DNA from 2 places in the Streptomyces lunaelactis genome. Region 1 is predicted to be linked to the other one. Evidence: riboswitches for the same ligand, from Rfam matches in the RefSeq annotation. Region 1 holds a riboswitch; the other holds the start of a gene.
What was found. A riboswitch is a leader RNA that binds a small molecule or an ion and turns the genes downstream of it on or off. The one in region 1 is predicted to bind cobalamin.
Positions count from the first base shown of each region.

Region 2: it holds a riboswitch for cobalamin, as region 1 does, so the genes downstream of both, SLUN_RS26550 (ribonucleoside-diphosphate reductase subunit alpha) here and SLUN_RS08940 (cobalamin biosynthesis protein) in region 1, are expected to answer to the same signal.

Region 1 covers NZ_CP026304.1:1,993,342-2,000,672, reverse strand. The annotation lists gene cobN (cobaltochelatase subunit CobN) at 1-2,269, opposite strand, end outside; gene SLUN_RS08945 (cobyric acid synthase) at 2,266-3,807, opposite strand; gene SLUN_RS08940 (cobalamin biosynthesis protein) at 3,804-4,769, opposite strand; cobalamin riboswitch at 4,886-5,027, opposite strand; gene SLUN_RS08935 (hypothetical protein) at 5,184-5,408, opposite strand; gene SLUN_RS08930 (inorganic phosphate transporter) at 5,421-6,671, opposite strand; gene SLUN_RS08925 (class II aldolase/adducin family protein) at 6,953-7,331, shown strand, end outside.
Region 2 covers NZ_CP026304.1:5,720,682-5,728,012, reverse strand. The annotation lists gene SLUN_RS26575 (extracellular solute-binding protein) at 1-100, opposite strand, end outside; gene SLUN_RS26570 (GntR family transcriptional regulator) at 388-1,152, shown strand; gene SLUN_RS26565 (CstA-like transporter-associated (seleno)protein) at 1,186-1,404, shown strand; gene SLUN_RS26560 (carbon starvation CstA family protein) at 1,526-3,757, shown strand; gene SLUN_RS26555 (YbdD/YjiX family protein) at 3,757-3,954, shown strand; cobalamin riboswitch at 4,089-4,214, shown strand; gene SLUN_RS26550 (ribonucleoside-diphosphate reductase subunit alpha) at 4,343-6,712, shown strand; gene SLUN_RS26545 (ribonucleotide-diphosphate reductase subunit beta) at 6,712-7,331, shown strand, end outside.

The DNA.
Region 1 (7,331 bases):
TGCCCTCCGCGAGCCGCCGGCACAGCTGCTCCAGCAGATCGATCGCGTCGGCGCCCGTCCGCGCGGGTCCCTCGACCAGCTCCGTGAGCTCCACCGGCACCTTCACCGGTGCGCCCGGCTCGCCCAGCAGGTCCTTCTCCACCAGAGCGAAGTGCTCGGCGAGACAGGCCCTGAGCCCCGGCAGCGCATTGGCCGTGCCGCCCCACACCTGCGATGCGCGCAGCACGGCCAGGACGAGATTGACCCGGGCCTCCGCCTCGGGACCGCCGCCCAGGATGTGCAGACCGTCCCTGATCTGGACGTCCTTGATCTCGCAGAGATAGCCGTCGATGTGCATGACGAACGAGTCGAACTCGCCGTCGTCCGGCTGTTCGTCGACATGCAGATCGTGGTGCAGCTCGGCCGCCTTCACCAGCGTCCAGATCTGCGCGCGCACAGCGGGCGCCTTCGTCGGGTCGAGATCGCTGACGAGCGCGTACTCGTCGAGCAGCTGCTCCAGCTTGGCCAGATCGCCGTAGGTGTCGGCACGGGCCATCGGCGGCACCAGATGGTCCACGACCGTGGCGTGACCGCGCCGCTTCGCCTGGGTGCCCTCGCCCGGGTCGTTGACGATGAACGGGTACACCAGCGGCAGTTCGCCGAGCACGGCGTCCGGACCGCAGCCGGCCGACAGGCCGAGGCCCTTGCCCGGCAGCCACTCCATCGTGCCGTGCTTGCCCATGTGCACGATCGCGTCCGCGCCGAAGGTGTTGTCCAGCCACCGGTACGCGGCCACGTAATGGTGCGAGGGCGGCATGTCGGGGTCGTGGTAGATCGCGATCGGGTTCTCACCGAAGCCGCGCGGCGGCTGGATCATCACGACGACGTTCCCGAACTGCAAGGACGCCAGCACGATGTCGTCGCCGTCGACATACAGCCGACCCGGCGGCTCGCCCCAGTGCTCCAGCATCCCGTCGCGCAGTTCCGGCTCCAGCTTCTCGAACCAGGCGCGGTAGTCGGCGAGCGGGACCCGCGCGGGAGCGGCGGCCAGCTGCTCCTCGGTCAGCCACTCCACATCGTGGCCACCGGCGTTGATGAGCCGGTGGATCAGCTCGTCGCCGTCGTCCGGGTAGCCGTCCACGGCGTAACCGGCGCCGCGCAGCGCGTCCAGTACGCGAACCGCGGAGGCGGGAGTGTCGAGACCGACCGCGTTGCCGACCCGCGAGTGCTTGGTCGGATAGGCGGTGAAGACGATCGCGAGCTTCTTCTCGGCGTTCGGCTTGTGCTTCAACCGGGCGTGACGGACGGCGATCCCGGCGACCCGACCGGCCCGCTCGGGGTCGGCGACATACACCGGTACCCCGTCGGGGCCCTGCTCCTTGAAGGAGAACGGCACCGTGATGATCCGCCCGTCGAACTCGGGGATCGCCACCTGCATCGCCGCGTCCATGGGAGACAGGGCCGCGTCCGACGCCTCCCAGGTCGCCCGCGACGAGGTCAGGCACAGCCCCTGGAGGACCGGCACATCGAGGTCGGCGAGCGCGCCGATGTCCCAGGCCTCGTCGTCCCCGCCGGCGGAGGCGTCACTGGCGCGGGTGCCGCCGGCCGCGAGCACCGTGGCGACCAGCACGTCGGTCCGCCCCAGCGTCTCGTACAGCTCCGCGTCGGCGCCGCGGAGCGAACCGCAGTACACGGGAAGGGCGTTGGCCCCCCGCGCCTCGATCGCGTCGCACAGGGTGTCCACGAAGCCGGTGTTCCCGGAGAGCTGGTGCGCCCGGTAGAAGAGCACGCCGACGCTCGGCCGCCCCTCCACGTACGCACGCTCGCCGTGGACGCCCCACTCGGGCATCTTCTGCGGCTCGGCACTGTGCCTGTTCCGCGCGCCTCCGGCACGACCGTGGCCGCTCAGCAGCACGTCCTCCGTCAGGAACCGGGCCAGCTCGACGAGGTTCCCCGGACCACCCTCGACGAGATACTGCAGAGCCTCCGCGACAGCACCCGCATGCACGGACGACTCGGCCATCAACTCCGCGTCGGGCACCGCCTCGCCGCCCAGCAGGACCGTCGGAATCCCGGCGGCCTTCAGTGCGGCGAGCCCGTCCTCCCAGGCCCGCTTGCCGCCGAGCAGCCGTACGACCGCGACGGACGCGCCCGCGACGAGCGCGGGCAGCTCCTCGGCCACATCGATACGGGTCGGGTTGCCGATCCGGTAGGGCGCGCCGGATGCCCGGGCCGCCAGCAGGTCCGTATCGGCGGTGGACAGCAACAGCACGGTGTTCTCGGTGCTCATGGCGCTCCAGGTGCGATGAAGGGAAGTCCTGACGGTGCGCCCGACTCGATGAGCCGCAGCAGCGCATCCGTATCCGCGTGTTCTTCGACGAGGTCGCCGAGGCGGTCCAGCTGCTCCTCGCGCAGTGCTCCGAAACTGGTGTCGGGCGCGGGCACGAAGCGCCGTCCCGCGGCGCGCGCGACCTCGCGCAGGAAGGCGCGCCGGAAGCCGTCGCTCTCCAGCGATCCGTGCCAGTGCGTGCCCCAGACGGCCCCGGCCCGGCAGCCGTCCAGGCTGTGTCCATCGCCATCAGAGATGAACGGGTCGCCGCCGAGTACTTCGGCGACGCCGTGATGGATCTCGTAGCCCTCGACGCGCTCGCCGAGGGCTTCGCCGACGGGCCTGGCGAGGGTCTTGCCGACGGCGAACCTGATGCGTACGGGCAGCAGCCCCAGGCCCTCGACGCTCCCCGCCCGCGACTCGACCTCATCCTCGATGTGCTCACCGAGCACCTGGAAGCCGCCGCAGATACCCAGGACGGGCCTGCCCTCGGCGGCCCGCCGCTTCAGCGCCTCCGCGAGCCCCCGCTCCCGCAGCCACTCCAGGGCTCCGACCGTGCCCCGGGTCCCCGGCACGATCACCAGGTCGGCGTCGACGAGTTCCTCGGCCCGGTCCACGAAGCGCACGACGACGCCCGGTTCGGCGGCCAGGGCGTCCACGTCCGTGAAGTTGGACATCAGCGGGACGGCGCAGACGGCGACCCGCAGAATGTCCTCGCCGACGGGCGGGGCGACCACCGACTCCCGTACCGCGCCGCGCAGGGACACCCGCAGCCCGTCCTCCTCGTCGATGCCGAGACCGTGGGCGTACGGCAGAATCCCGTACGTGTGCCGCCCGGTCAGCCCCCGCAGCATCTCGATGCCGGGCTCGAGCAGCGACACATCGCCCCGGAACTTGTTGACGATGTACCCGGCGACCAGCGCCTGATCCTCGGCACTGAGCAGCGCGGTGGTCCCGAAGAACGAGGCGAAGACGCCCCCGCGGTCGATGTCCCCGACCACGAGCACCGGGAGCCGGGCCGCCCGCGCGATGCCCATGTTCACGATGTCCGTACGCCGCAGATTGATCTCGGCCGGACTGCCCGCCCCCTCACAGATCACGGCTTCATACGTGCCCCGCAGCTCCTCCAGGCACTCCACGACGGTGCCCAGGAGAGCCTCCTGCCGCCCCCCGTGGTAGCCGCGGGCGCTCAGTTCGCCCACCGGCTTGCCCATCAGGACCACCTGGCTCGAACGGTCGCTCCCCGGCTTGAGCAGTACGGGATTCATCAGCGCTGTGGGCTCCACGCGCGCCGCCTGCGCCTGCATCGCCTGGGCCCGCCCGATCTCCGCGCCCTCGCGCGTCACGAACGAATTGAGCGACATGTTCTGTCCCTTGAAGGGCGCGACCTTCACTCCCTGCCGTACGAGCCATCGGCAGATCCCGGCCGTGACGACGCTCTTGCCCGCGTCGGACGTCGTCCCCGCGACCAGCAGCCCGCCGCCTCTGCGCCTGCTCATCCCCGCCCCTTTCCCGCGCGCCGCGCGCGCAGCGCGTGACCCGCCAGGCGGCCCGCCGCGCAGGCCGCCAGAGTCAGCCAGCCGACGCGGCGGGAGAGCCGCACGGCGCGTTCGATGTCACCGAACTCCACGGTGCGGCCCGAGCCGTTGAGCACGGGCCGGTGCTCGACCCGGCCGCCGTACGAGAGGGTCCCGCCGAGCCGTACGCCGAGCGCCCCCGCGAACGCGGCCTCCACCGGCCCCGCGTTCGGGCTCGGGTGCTTCCTCGCATCGGCCCGCCACGCCCGTACGGCCCCGGGCGCGTCCCCGCCCGCGAGCACCGCAAGACCGGCGGTGAGCCGGGCCCCCGGCCAGCCGGCCACATCGTCGAGGCGTGCCGACGCCCAGCCGAACCGCCGGTACCGGGGCGACTTGTGCCCGACCATCGCGTCCAGCGTGTTGACCGCCCGGAAGCCCACCAGACCCGGCACACCCGCGAGCGCACCCCACACGAGCGCGCCCACGACCGCGTCGGAGGTGTTCTCGGCGACGGACTCCACGACGGCGCGCGCGATCTGCCGCTCGTCCAGGTACTGCGGATCGCGCCCGCACAGATGCGGCAGCCGCTCCCGCGCCACCTCCAGATCCCCGGCCGCGAGCGCGCCACCGATGGCCCGCGCCTCGCGGCCCAGCGACGTACCCCCGACAACGGCCCAGGTGGCGGCGGCGGTCAGCGCGACGGATGCGGCGCCGCGGCCCCGCGCACCGCGCGAAACAAGCGCGGCACCGGCGGCGGCACCTCCGGCGCACAGGGCGGTGTGCAGGGCGCCCCAGCCGCGGTGATCACGCCACAGCACCTGCTCGACAGCGCCTGCGGCCCGCCCGAACGCGGCGACCGGATGCCCCCGGCGAGGATCGCCGAGCAGCAGGTCACCGGCCAGACCGGCGATGGCGCCGTACACGAACTCACGGTCGACACGCATGGGTTCAGGCCGCCGTTACGCCTCGAGTGACCCTGGGATCGACCTTCGTACTGACAGCGGGAACGGAACGGCAGCCGGGCATGGCGATATGTCCTCACTCAGGGTGTCCGCGCCCTGGTTCGACGTGATCGGCGGTGAGAGTTCCTGGCTTCCGGGGATGTGCTCCCCGGTGACAGTGGCGGGACCGCGCCGGATTCGCACCGGCTTCCTCTTCTGCCGCCGTAATGGCCTCGGCAGTCCACCACGCTCGCGAACGCCCGTCAACTCGCCCTTGACCTGCGGTGGGACAGTGTGCCGAGCCCCACACCGGGCAGTCGGCCGGGCGCCGCGCCCAGGGCAGCGGAAAGCCGGGCCGGACGCACCCGAGGGTGTGTCCGGCCCGGCCGGTGAAGCTGTGCCGTTGCGGCTGTGCCGTCAGGTGACGATCAGATAGATCCCGTACGACACGGCCGCCGCGCAGAGCGCGAAGCAGGCGTACGCACCGGTGCGCGCCATTGCCGCGGTGCCGCCGCCCTGTCCGGACGCCGACTCCTGCTTGGTCAGGCCCACCACGCCGAGGGTGAACAGGCCCACCAGGGCGACGGTGGCGACGAGGCTCACGCCGAAGACGGAGCCGAGAGCTACCCAGTCGATGTTCATGCAGATCTGTCCTTACACCGTGGCCGGCTGCGTCGGCTCGGAGCCGGCGGGGGCCGGAGCCGGGATGGTCGTCTTGAGGTCGTCGTTCGCGGGCGTGCCGGCCGGCGGCGGGGTGACGGCCGCGATGGCCGCGGTCACGACGCCCGCGGGCTCGGCGTCGGCGCTCACGTCGTTGACGTTGGTGTGGTCGACGACCTGGCGGCGGGAGACGAACCAGATCGCGGTGCAGGCGCCGATCAGGAAGACCGCGACGGCCGCGACGCCCCAGTCGCCCTGCTTGGTCACGAACTCCGAGCCCGCGGCGACCAGGCCGGCGGCGGGCAGGGTCAGGCCCCAGGCGACGAACATCCGGGTGGCGGTGGACCAGCGGACCACGCCGCCCTTGCGGCCGAGGCCGGCGCCCATCACCGCGCCGGAGCAGGAGTGCGTGGTCGACAGCGAGAAGCCGAGGTTGGAGGAGGCGAGGATGACGCTGGCCGCGCTGGTCTGGGCGGCGAAGCCCTGCTGCGGCTGGAGGTCGGTGAGGCCCTTGCCCATGGTGCGGATGATGCGCCAGCCGCCGAGGTAGGTGCCCATCGCGATCGCGAGACCGGCGGAGAGGATGACCCACATCGGGGGGTTGGAGCCGGGGGAGAGCACACCGCCGGCGACGAGCGCCAGCGTGATGATGCCCATCGTCTTCTGCGCGTCGTTGGTGCCGTGGGCCAGGGAGACCAGGCCGGCCGAGGCGATCTGGCCGGTGCGGTAACCCTTCGCGGTGGCCTTCTCGTCGGCGTTCTTGCCGATCTTGTACGTCAGCCGGGAGGCGAGGAAGGCCGCGATGCCGGCGACCAGCGGGGCGGCGATCGCGGGGATCAGCACCTTGGTGACGACGGTGCCGCCGTTGACACCGCTGACGCCGACCGAGGCGATGGTGGCGCCGATCAGACCGCCCATCAGGGCGTGCGAGGAACTGGACGGCAGGCCGATCAGCCAGGTCATCAGGTTCCAGAGGATGGCGCCGACGAGCGCCGCGAAGATGACTTCGGGTGTGATGCCCGCCTCGGTCACGAGGCCGCTGGAGATCGTCTTGGCGACCTCCACGGACAGGAACGCGCCGACGAGGTTGAGCGCGGCGGACATGGCCACCGCTGTCTTGGGCTTGAGCGCGCCGGTCGAGATGGTCGTCGCCATCGCGTTGGCGGTGTCATGGAATCCGTTCGTGAAATCGAACACGAGCGCTGTCACGATCACAATCGCAAGGAGCAAGGTGATGTGTTCCATTTACCCAGGCAATCGTTTGACGTCAGTGGCGCGGCGAACGTAGTTAACCTGGATGAACGGAAGATGAACTACGACGGGCGTTGCGGTGTCGTTAAGTGAGGATCCATCACCCCGCTCCTCAGGGGGAGTGGCCACAGCGGTGCGTCAGACCGTGTCGGGCTTGCGTCAGGGTTGCCCGAGGGGGTTCCGCGAGGCGCCGGAAGCGGCATTTGTGCGGGTTGAAGAGATCTCCGTCACTCGACGCCCTGCGGCACGCCGCAGCCGCCTGACAGGATCACCGCATGACCGATGAGGTACGGCAGGACGCGATCGGGCGGGCGTGGGAAGACCTCGTGGCCACGGCCCGCAGAACGGCGGCCGAAGGCCTGGTGGTGGGCACATCGGGCAATGTCTCGGTACGGGCCGGCGGACTCGTCCTGGTCACCCCGAGCGGAGTGCCCTACGACCGTCTCACTCCCGAGGACGCCGTCGCCGTCGATCTCGACGGCAACCAGGTCCTGGGCGATCTCGCCCCCACCAGCGAGCTGCCGCTGCACCTCCAGGTCTACCGGAACACCCACGCGGGCGCCGTGGTGCACACCCACGCCGTGCACGCCACCGCCGTCTCCACCCTGGTCCCCGAGGTCCCGCTGATCCACTACATGGCGGCTGCCCTCGGCG
Region 2 (7,331 bases), 3.7 Mb from region 1:
CGGCCCCCGCCTTGTTCTCGCCACCGTCGTCCGAGCCACACGCGGCAATACCGACCATCATGCCCGCGACGCCTATTGCCGCGATGAGCTTGCGCTTCACGCCACCCTCCTCAGGGATGCTGCAACCCCCCGCCCACCGCAAAGACATACGGAGACATGCGCCGAGTACTGCTCGTGGGGCTGGGACCTGGTCTTTAATGGTTTAGACCAGTACTCGGAGCTTGGCCTAGACCTTTAGGGGTGTCAAGGGTGTATAAGAAGGGCTGTCGCCTCCGTTATCGGACCGACACCTGAGGGAGGGCGACGACCCGTGACCGGACCGTGCCACCATGTGAGCCGCGACAGACGGAGGAGCCGGTGACGGCAGCAGCATCGGGAAGGCGGGCCATGACCACGGACGGGGGCGGCACGGAGGCCGAGGGCGGAGCGGTGACCCGTACCGCGCGTGTGCCCAAGTACTACCGGCTCAAGCGCCACTTGCTCGACATGACCGAAACTCTCCCGCCCGGCACGCCGGTGCCGCCGGAGCGCACGCTCGCCGCCGAGTTCGACACCTCGCGCACGACGGTGCGGCAGGCGCTCCAGGAACTGGTCGTCGAGGGCAGGCTCGAGCGGATCCAGGGCAAGGGCACATTCGTCGCCAAGCCCAAGGTCTCACAGGCGCTTCAGCTCACCTCGTACACCGAGGACATGCGGGCCCAGGGCCTCGAGCCCACCTCGCAGTTGCTGGACATCGGGTACGTCACGGCCGACGACACGCTGGCCGGGCTGCTCGACATCTCGGCGGGCGGACGGGTGCTGCGGATCGAACGGCTGCGGCTGGCGAGCGGTGAACCGATGGCGATCGAGACGACGCACCTGTCGGCCAAACGCTTCCCGGCGCTGCGCCGCAGCCTGGTGAAGTACACCTCGCTCTACACGGCGCTGGCGGAGGTGTACAACGTCCGGCTGGCAGAGGCCGAGGAGACGATCGAGACCTCGCTGGCCACCCCGCGCGAGGCCGGGCTGCTCGGTACGGACGTGGGCCTGCCGATGCTGATGCTCTCGCGCCACTCGCTGGACGCGCAGGGCGAGCCGGTGGAGTGGGTCCGCTCGGTGTACCGCGGCGACCGGTACAAGTTCGTGGCGCGGCTGCAGCGGCCGCAGGACTGACCCGGCCGACGGCCGGCTGGACGGAGGCGCGGGATGCTCGGGCGCGGGACGCTGAGCGGCGGGCTGCGGCGGGCCGCCGGCGCGGTGCGGTGGTACGTGCGGGAATTGATGGACGAGTCGGCGTACGGCAGATATGTCACGCATGCCCGCTCGCGCGATCCAGCCGTGTCCGTGCTGTCCCGGCGGGAATTCGAGCGGATGCGGACGGACCGCCAGGAGTCGGACCCGAGTGGGGGATTCCGCTGCTGCTGAGGGCGGTTGAACGCGAAAGCGTTGTCGTACCGATATGCGGACGGGGGGTGACGCTGCACGAAACGCTCGCCTAGATTTCCTGCGCATTACAACAGGTGATCAGCGAGGGGACGGTTGCACCATGCCAGAGCCGGAAGCACCACCGAACACAGCGCGGAGAGGCCTCGCTCCGAAGTCGATCGTCATATGGTCGCTCGTCGCGCTCGTGGGCGCGGCCGGCTGGGCCGTGCTCGCGCTCTCCCGCGGTGAGGAGATCTCGGCCGCCTGGATGCTCGCGGCCGCACTCGGCTCGTACGCGATCGGCTACCGCTTCTACTCACGCTTCATCGCCCATCGCGTACTGAAGGTCGACAAGACCCGGGCCACCCCGGCCGAGCGGCTCGACAACGGTGTCGACTTCCACCCCACCGACCGCCGGGTGCTCTTCGGGCACCACTTCGCGGCGGTCGCGGGCGCGGGCCCGCTGGTCGGCCCGGTCCTCGCCGCGCAGATGGGCTATCTGCCCGGCACGATCTGGATCATCGTCGGCGTCATCTTCGCCGGCGCGGTCCAGGACATGGTGACGCTGTTCTTCTCCACGCGGCGCAACGGCAAGTCGCTGGGGCAGATGGCCCGCGACGAGATAGGACCGTTCGGCGGGGCGGCCGCGCTGATCGCGGTCTTCGCCATCATGATCATCCTGCTCGCCGTGCTGGCGCTGGTCATCGTCAACGCCCTGGCGCATTCGCCGTGGGGCGTCTTCTCCATCGGCATGACCATCCCGATCGCCCTGCTGATGGGTGTCTACCTGCGCATCCTGCGGCCGGGCAAGGTCACCGAGGTCTCGCTCATCGGCGTCTCGCTGCTGCTGCTCGCCATCGTCGCGGGCGGCTGGGTCGCCGAGTCGTCGTGGGCCGACACCTTCACGCTGGAGCCGGGCACGCTGGTCATCTGGATGGTGGTGTACGGATTCTTCGCTTCCGTACTCCCGGTCTGGATGCTGCTCGCGCCCCGCGACTATCTCTCGACCTTCATGAAGGTCGGCACCATCGTGCTGCTGGCGCTGGGCGTCGTCATCGCCCTGCCGACGCTGAAGATGGACGCGGTCACGGAGTTCGCGAGCCGCGGCGACGGGCCGGTCTTCGCCGGCTCGATGTTCCCCTTCGTCTTCATCACCATCGCCTGTGGCGCGCTCTCGGGCTTCCACTCCCTGGTCTCCTCGGGTACGACCCCGAAGATGATCCAGAAGGAGACGCAGATCCGGATGATCGGCTACGGGGCCATGCTGACCGAGTCGTTCGTCGCCATCATGGCGATGATCACGGCCTGCATCATCGACCCCGGCCTGTACTTCGCGATCAACTCCCCCGCCGGTGTGGTCGGAACCACGGTCCAGTCGGCGTCCGAGGCGGTGGCCGGCCTCGGCTTCACCATCTCGCCCGATGCACTGGCGAAGGCCGCCGCGGACGTCGAGGAGGCCAGCCTGCTGTCGCGTACCGGCGGTGCGCCGACCTTCGCGCTCGGCATGTCGGAGATCTTCTCGGCCGTCATCGGCGGCGCAGGGATGAAGGCGTTCTGGTACCACTTCGCGATCATGTTCGAGGCGCTGTTCATCCTCACCACGGTGGACGCGGGCACCCGGGTCGGCCGCTTCATGCTCCAGGACATGCTGGGCAACGTCTACAAGCCGTTCCGCCAGGTCAGCTGGAAGCCGGGCGTCTGGTTCGCCAGCGCGGTCGTCGTGGGCGGCTGGGGCTACTTCCTCTGGGTCGGCGTGCACGACCCGCTGGGCGGCATCAACCAGCTGTTCCCGCTGTTCGGCATCGCCAACCAGCTGCTGGCCGCCGTGGCACTGGCCGTCTGCACCACGCTGCTCATCAAGTCCGGCCGCCTCAAGTGGGCCTGGGTCACCGCGGTTCCACTCGCCTGGGACGCCGCCGTCACGCTCACCGCGAGCTGGCAGAAGATCTTCTCGGACGACCCCCGGGTGGGCTTCTTCGCCCAACGGGACAAGTACCAGGCGGGGATCGACGCCGACAAGGTGCTGCCACCCGCGAAGACGGTCGACGACATGCACACCGTCGTCACCAACTCCACCGTCGACGGCGTGCTTTCGGCCCTCTTCGCGATTCTCATCATCGTGGTCATCGCCGATGCGGCCCGGGTCTGTTTCAAGGCCGTCCGCAGCCCGGAGGGCATACGGCTCTCCGAGGTCCCGCACACCGAGTCCGAACTGGTCGCCCCGGCCGGCATGTTCCCCACCCCGGAGGAGAAGGCCGAACTGGTGGCGGCCGGGCTGGGGGCCGGAGGCGGCATCCGCAAGGAGCCCGCCCACGCCCCGGCCGAGGTGCCGGCCGGGACCGGCTCGCCGTGATGGCCGGACTGCGACGCGCCGCGGACCGGGTCCGCTGGTACGTGCACGAGCTGTCCGGCGAGGCGGTGTACGACAAGTACGTCGCCCACACGAGGTCCTGCGACCCGGCCGCCGAGGTCATGACCCGGCGGGAGTTCGAGCGCAGCCGGATGGACGCACGGGAGGCGGATCCGCGCGAAGGGTTCCGCTGCTGCTGACCGGGTGACCTACGACGGGCAACCGGGGCTCCGCCCCGGACCCCGCGGCTCAATCGCCGGCGAGGCTTGAGTTGCCGGCGCACGACGCGACACACAACATGTGGGGGCTGCTTCATCCAGCGGCCCCCACATGTATGCTCATGCTCGCTGTCGACGCAGGGGAATCCGGTGCGAATCCGGAACTGTCCCGCAACGGTGTGATGTGGTGCGCTTTGTCGTGCCCCGCCAGTCCGAGGACCTGCCGACGGTGCACCCGGCTCGACCGAACCGGGTGCCGAGACGTCCGGGCCTCGCGGTTGGGCCGGTGGACGCGGTGAGCCGTCCCCCGTGGCGTGCGCCCGTGCCCCCAACCCCCGTCGGCCCAGAGCCGAGCGAGGGAGAGCCCCACGTGACCATCGCGCCAGCCGATCCGGCTTCAGGCATCTTTGAGCAGCAGGTGGCCGACGGCCCCGGGACCGCGCTTCTGCGGACCCTGACCGATCTCACCGCCGATCTGCCGGACACCGACCCGGGACGGGTCGCCGCCGCCGCGCTGCGCGGCCGGCACGCCGGATCGGACGCGGCCGAGCTCCGGAGCCTGGCCACCGACGCTGCCGCGGGGCTGATCTCCGAGGACCCGGCCTACTCGCGGCTCGCCGCTCGTCTGCTGACCCGTCATATCGCAGACGAGGCAGCCGGACAGGGCGCGGTGTCGTTCTCCGCCTCCGTCGCGGTGGGGCACCGTGAGGGTCTGATCGCCGACCGTACGGCCGAGTTCGTGACGCTGCACACCGCACGCCTCGACTCCCTCATCGACCGGGCCGCCGACGACCGCTTCGGCTACTTCGGGCTGCGCACCCTCTACAGCCGCTACCTCCTCCGCCACCCGATCACCCGTCAGGTGATCGAGACGCCCCAGCACTTCATGCTGCGCGTCGCCTGCGGGCTCGCCGAGAACGACAGCACCCGCGCCCTGGACGAGGTCGCCGCCCTGTACGGCCTGATGAGCCGACTGGACTACCTCCCCTCGTCCCCCACGCTCTTCAACTCCGGCACCCGCCACCCGCAGATGTCCTCCTGCTATCTGCTGGACTCGCCGCTGGACGAGCTCGACTCGATCTACGACCGCTACCACCAGGTGGCGCGGCTGTCGAAGCACGCGGGCGGCATCGGCCTCTCCTACTCCCGTATCCGCTCGCGCGGTTCGCTGATCCGCGGCACCAACGGGCACTCCAACGGCATCGTCCCGTTCCTCAAGACCCTCGACGCCTCGGTCGCCGCGGTGAACCAGGGCGGCCGGCGCAAGGGCGCCGCCGCCGTCTACCTGGAGACCTGGCACTCCGACATCGAGGAGTTCCTGGAGCTGCGCGACAACACCGGTGAGGACGCCCGGCGTACGCACAATCTGAACCTCGCGCACTGGATCCCGGACGAATTCATGCGCCGCGTCGAGGCCGACGGCGACTGGTCGCTGTTCTCGCCTGCCGATGTGCCGGAGCTGGTCGACCTGTGGGGCGACGAGTTCGACGCCGCGTACCGCAAGGCGGAGGCCGCGGGTCTTGCGCAGAAGTCCATGCCGGCCCGTGAACTGTACGGCCGGATGATGCGGACGCTCGCCCAGACGGGCCAGGGCTGGATGACGTTCAAGGACGCCTCGAACCGCACGGCCAACCAGACCGCCGAGCCGGGCAGGGTCGTCCACTCCTCGAACCTGTGCACCGAGATCCTGGAGGTGACGGACGACGGGGAGACGGCCGTCTGCAACCTCGGCTCGGTCAACCTCGGTTCGTTCGTGCTCGCGTCGGGAGACATCGACTGGGAGCGGCTGGACGAGACCGTCCGTACGGCCGTCACCTTCCTCGACCGCGTCGTCGACATCAACTTCTACCCGACCGAGCAGGCCGGCCGCTCCAACGCCAAGTGGCGCCCGGTGGGCCTGGGCGCGATGGGTCTCCAGGACGTCTTCTTCAAGCTCCGCCTGCCCTTCGGCTCGCCCGAGGCGAAGGCGCTCTCCACGAAGATCGCCGAGCGGATCATGCTCGCCGCTTACGAGGCGTCCTGCGAACTCGCCGAGCGCAACGGCCCGCTGCCCGCCTGGTCCCAGACGCGTGCGGCCCGTGGCGTGCTGCACCCCGACCACTACGACGCCGAGCTCAACTGGCCGGAGCGCTGGGACGCGCTGCGCGCCCGGGTCGCGTCGAGCGGTATGCGCAACTCCCTGCTGCTCGCCATCGCGCCGACCGCGACCATCGCCTCGATCGCCGGTGTGTACGAGTGCATCGAGCCGCAGGTCTCCAACCTCTTCAAGCGCGAGACGCTGAGCGGTGAGTTCCTCCAGGTCAACGGCTACCTGGTGGCGGAGCTGAAGAAGCTCGGCGTATGGGACGCGCAGACCCGTGAGGCGCTGCGCGAGTCCAGCGGTTCGGTGCAGGGCTTCAGCTGGATCCCGGACGAAGTCCGCGCGCTGTACCGCACGGCGTGGGAGATCCCGCAGCGCGGCCTGATCGACATGGCGGCGGCCCGTACGCCGTTCCTGGACCAGAGCCAGTCGCTGAACCTGTTCCTGGAGACGCCGACGATCGGCAAGCTCAGCTCGATGTACGCGTACGCCTGGAAGCAGGGGCTGAAGACGACGTACTACCTGCGCTCCCGCCCGGCGACGCGCATCGCCCGCGCCGCTCAGTCCGCTCCCATCCCCGTGCAGCAGGCCTCCGCGCCCGACGCCGACGCGATCGCCTGCTCTCTCGAAAACCCCGAGTCCTGCGAGGCCTGCCAGTGATGACCACCCCGAACGCCGAAAAGAACCTCCTCGACCCGGGCTTTGAGCTGACCCTCCGTCCGATGCGCTACCCGGACTTCTACGAGCGCTACCGCGACGCGATCAAGAACACCTGGACCGTCGAGGAGGTCGACCTCCACTCCGACGTCGCCGACCTCGCCAAGCTCACGCCGGGCGAGCAGCACATGATCGGCCGCCTTGTCGCCTTCTTCGCGACGGGCGACTCGATCGTCTCCAACAACCTGGTGCTCACGCTCTACAAGCACATCAACTCCCCCGAGGCGCGGCTGTATCTTTCGCGCCAGCTCTTCGAGGAGGCCGTGCACGTCCAGTTCTATCTGACGCTGCTCGACACCTATCTGCCCAACCCGGACGACCGGGCGGCCGCCTTCGACGCGGTCGAGGAGATTCCCTCCATCCGGGAGAAGGCCCAGTTCTGCTTCAAGTGGATGGACTCTGTCGAGAAGATCGACCGGCTGGAGACGAAGGCCGACCGCCGCCGCTTCCTGCTGAACCTGATCTGCTTCGCGGCCTGCATCGAGGGCCTGTTCTTCTACGGCGCGTTCGCGTACGTCTACTGGTTCCGCTCGCGCGGCCTGCTGCACGGCCTGGCCACCGG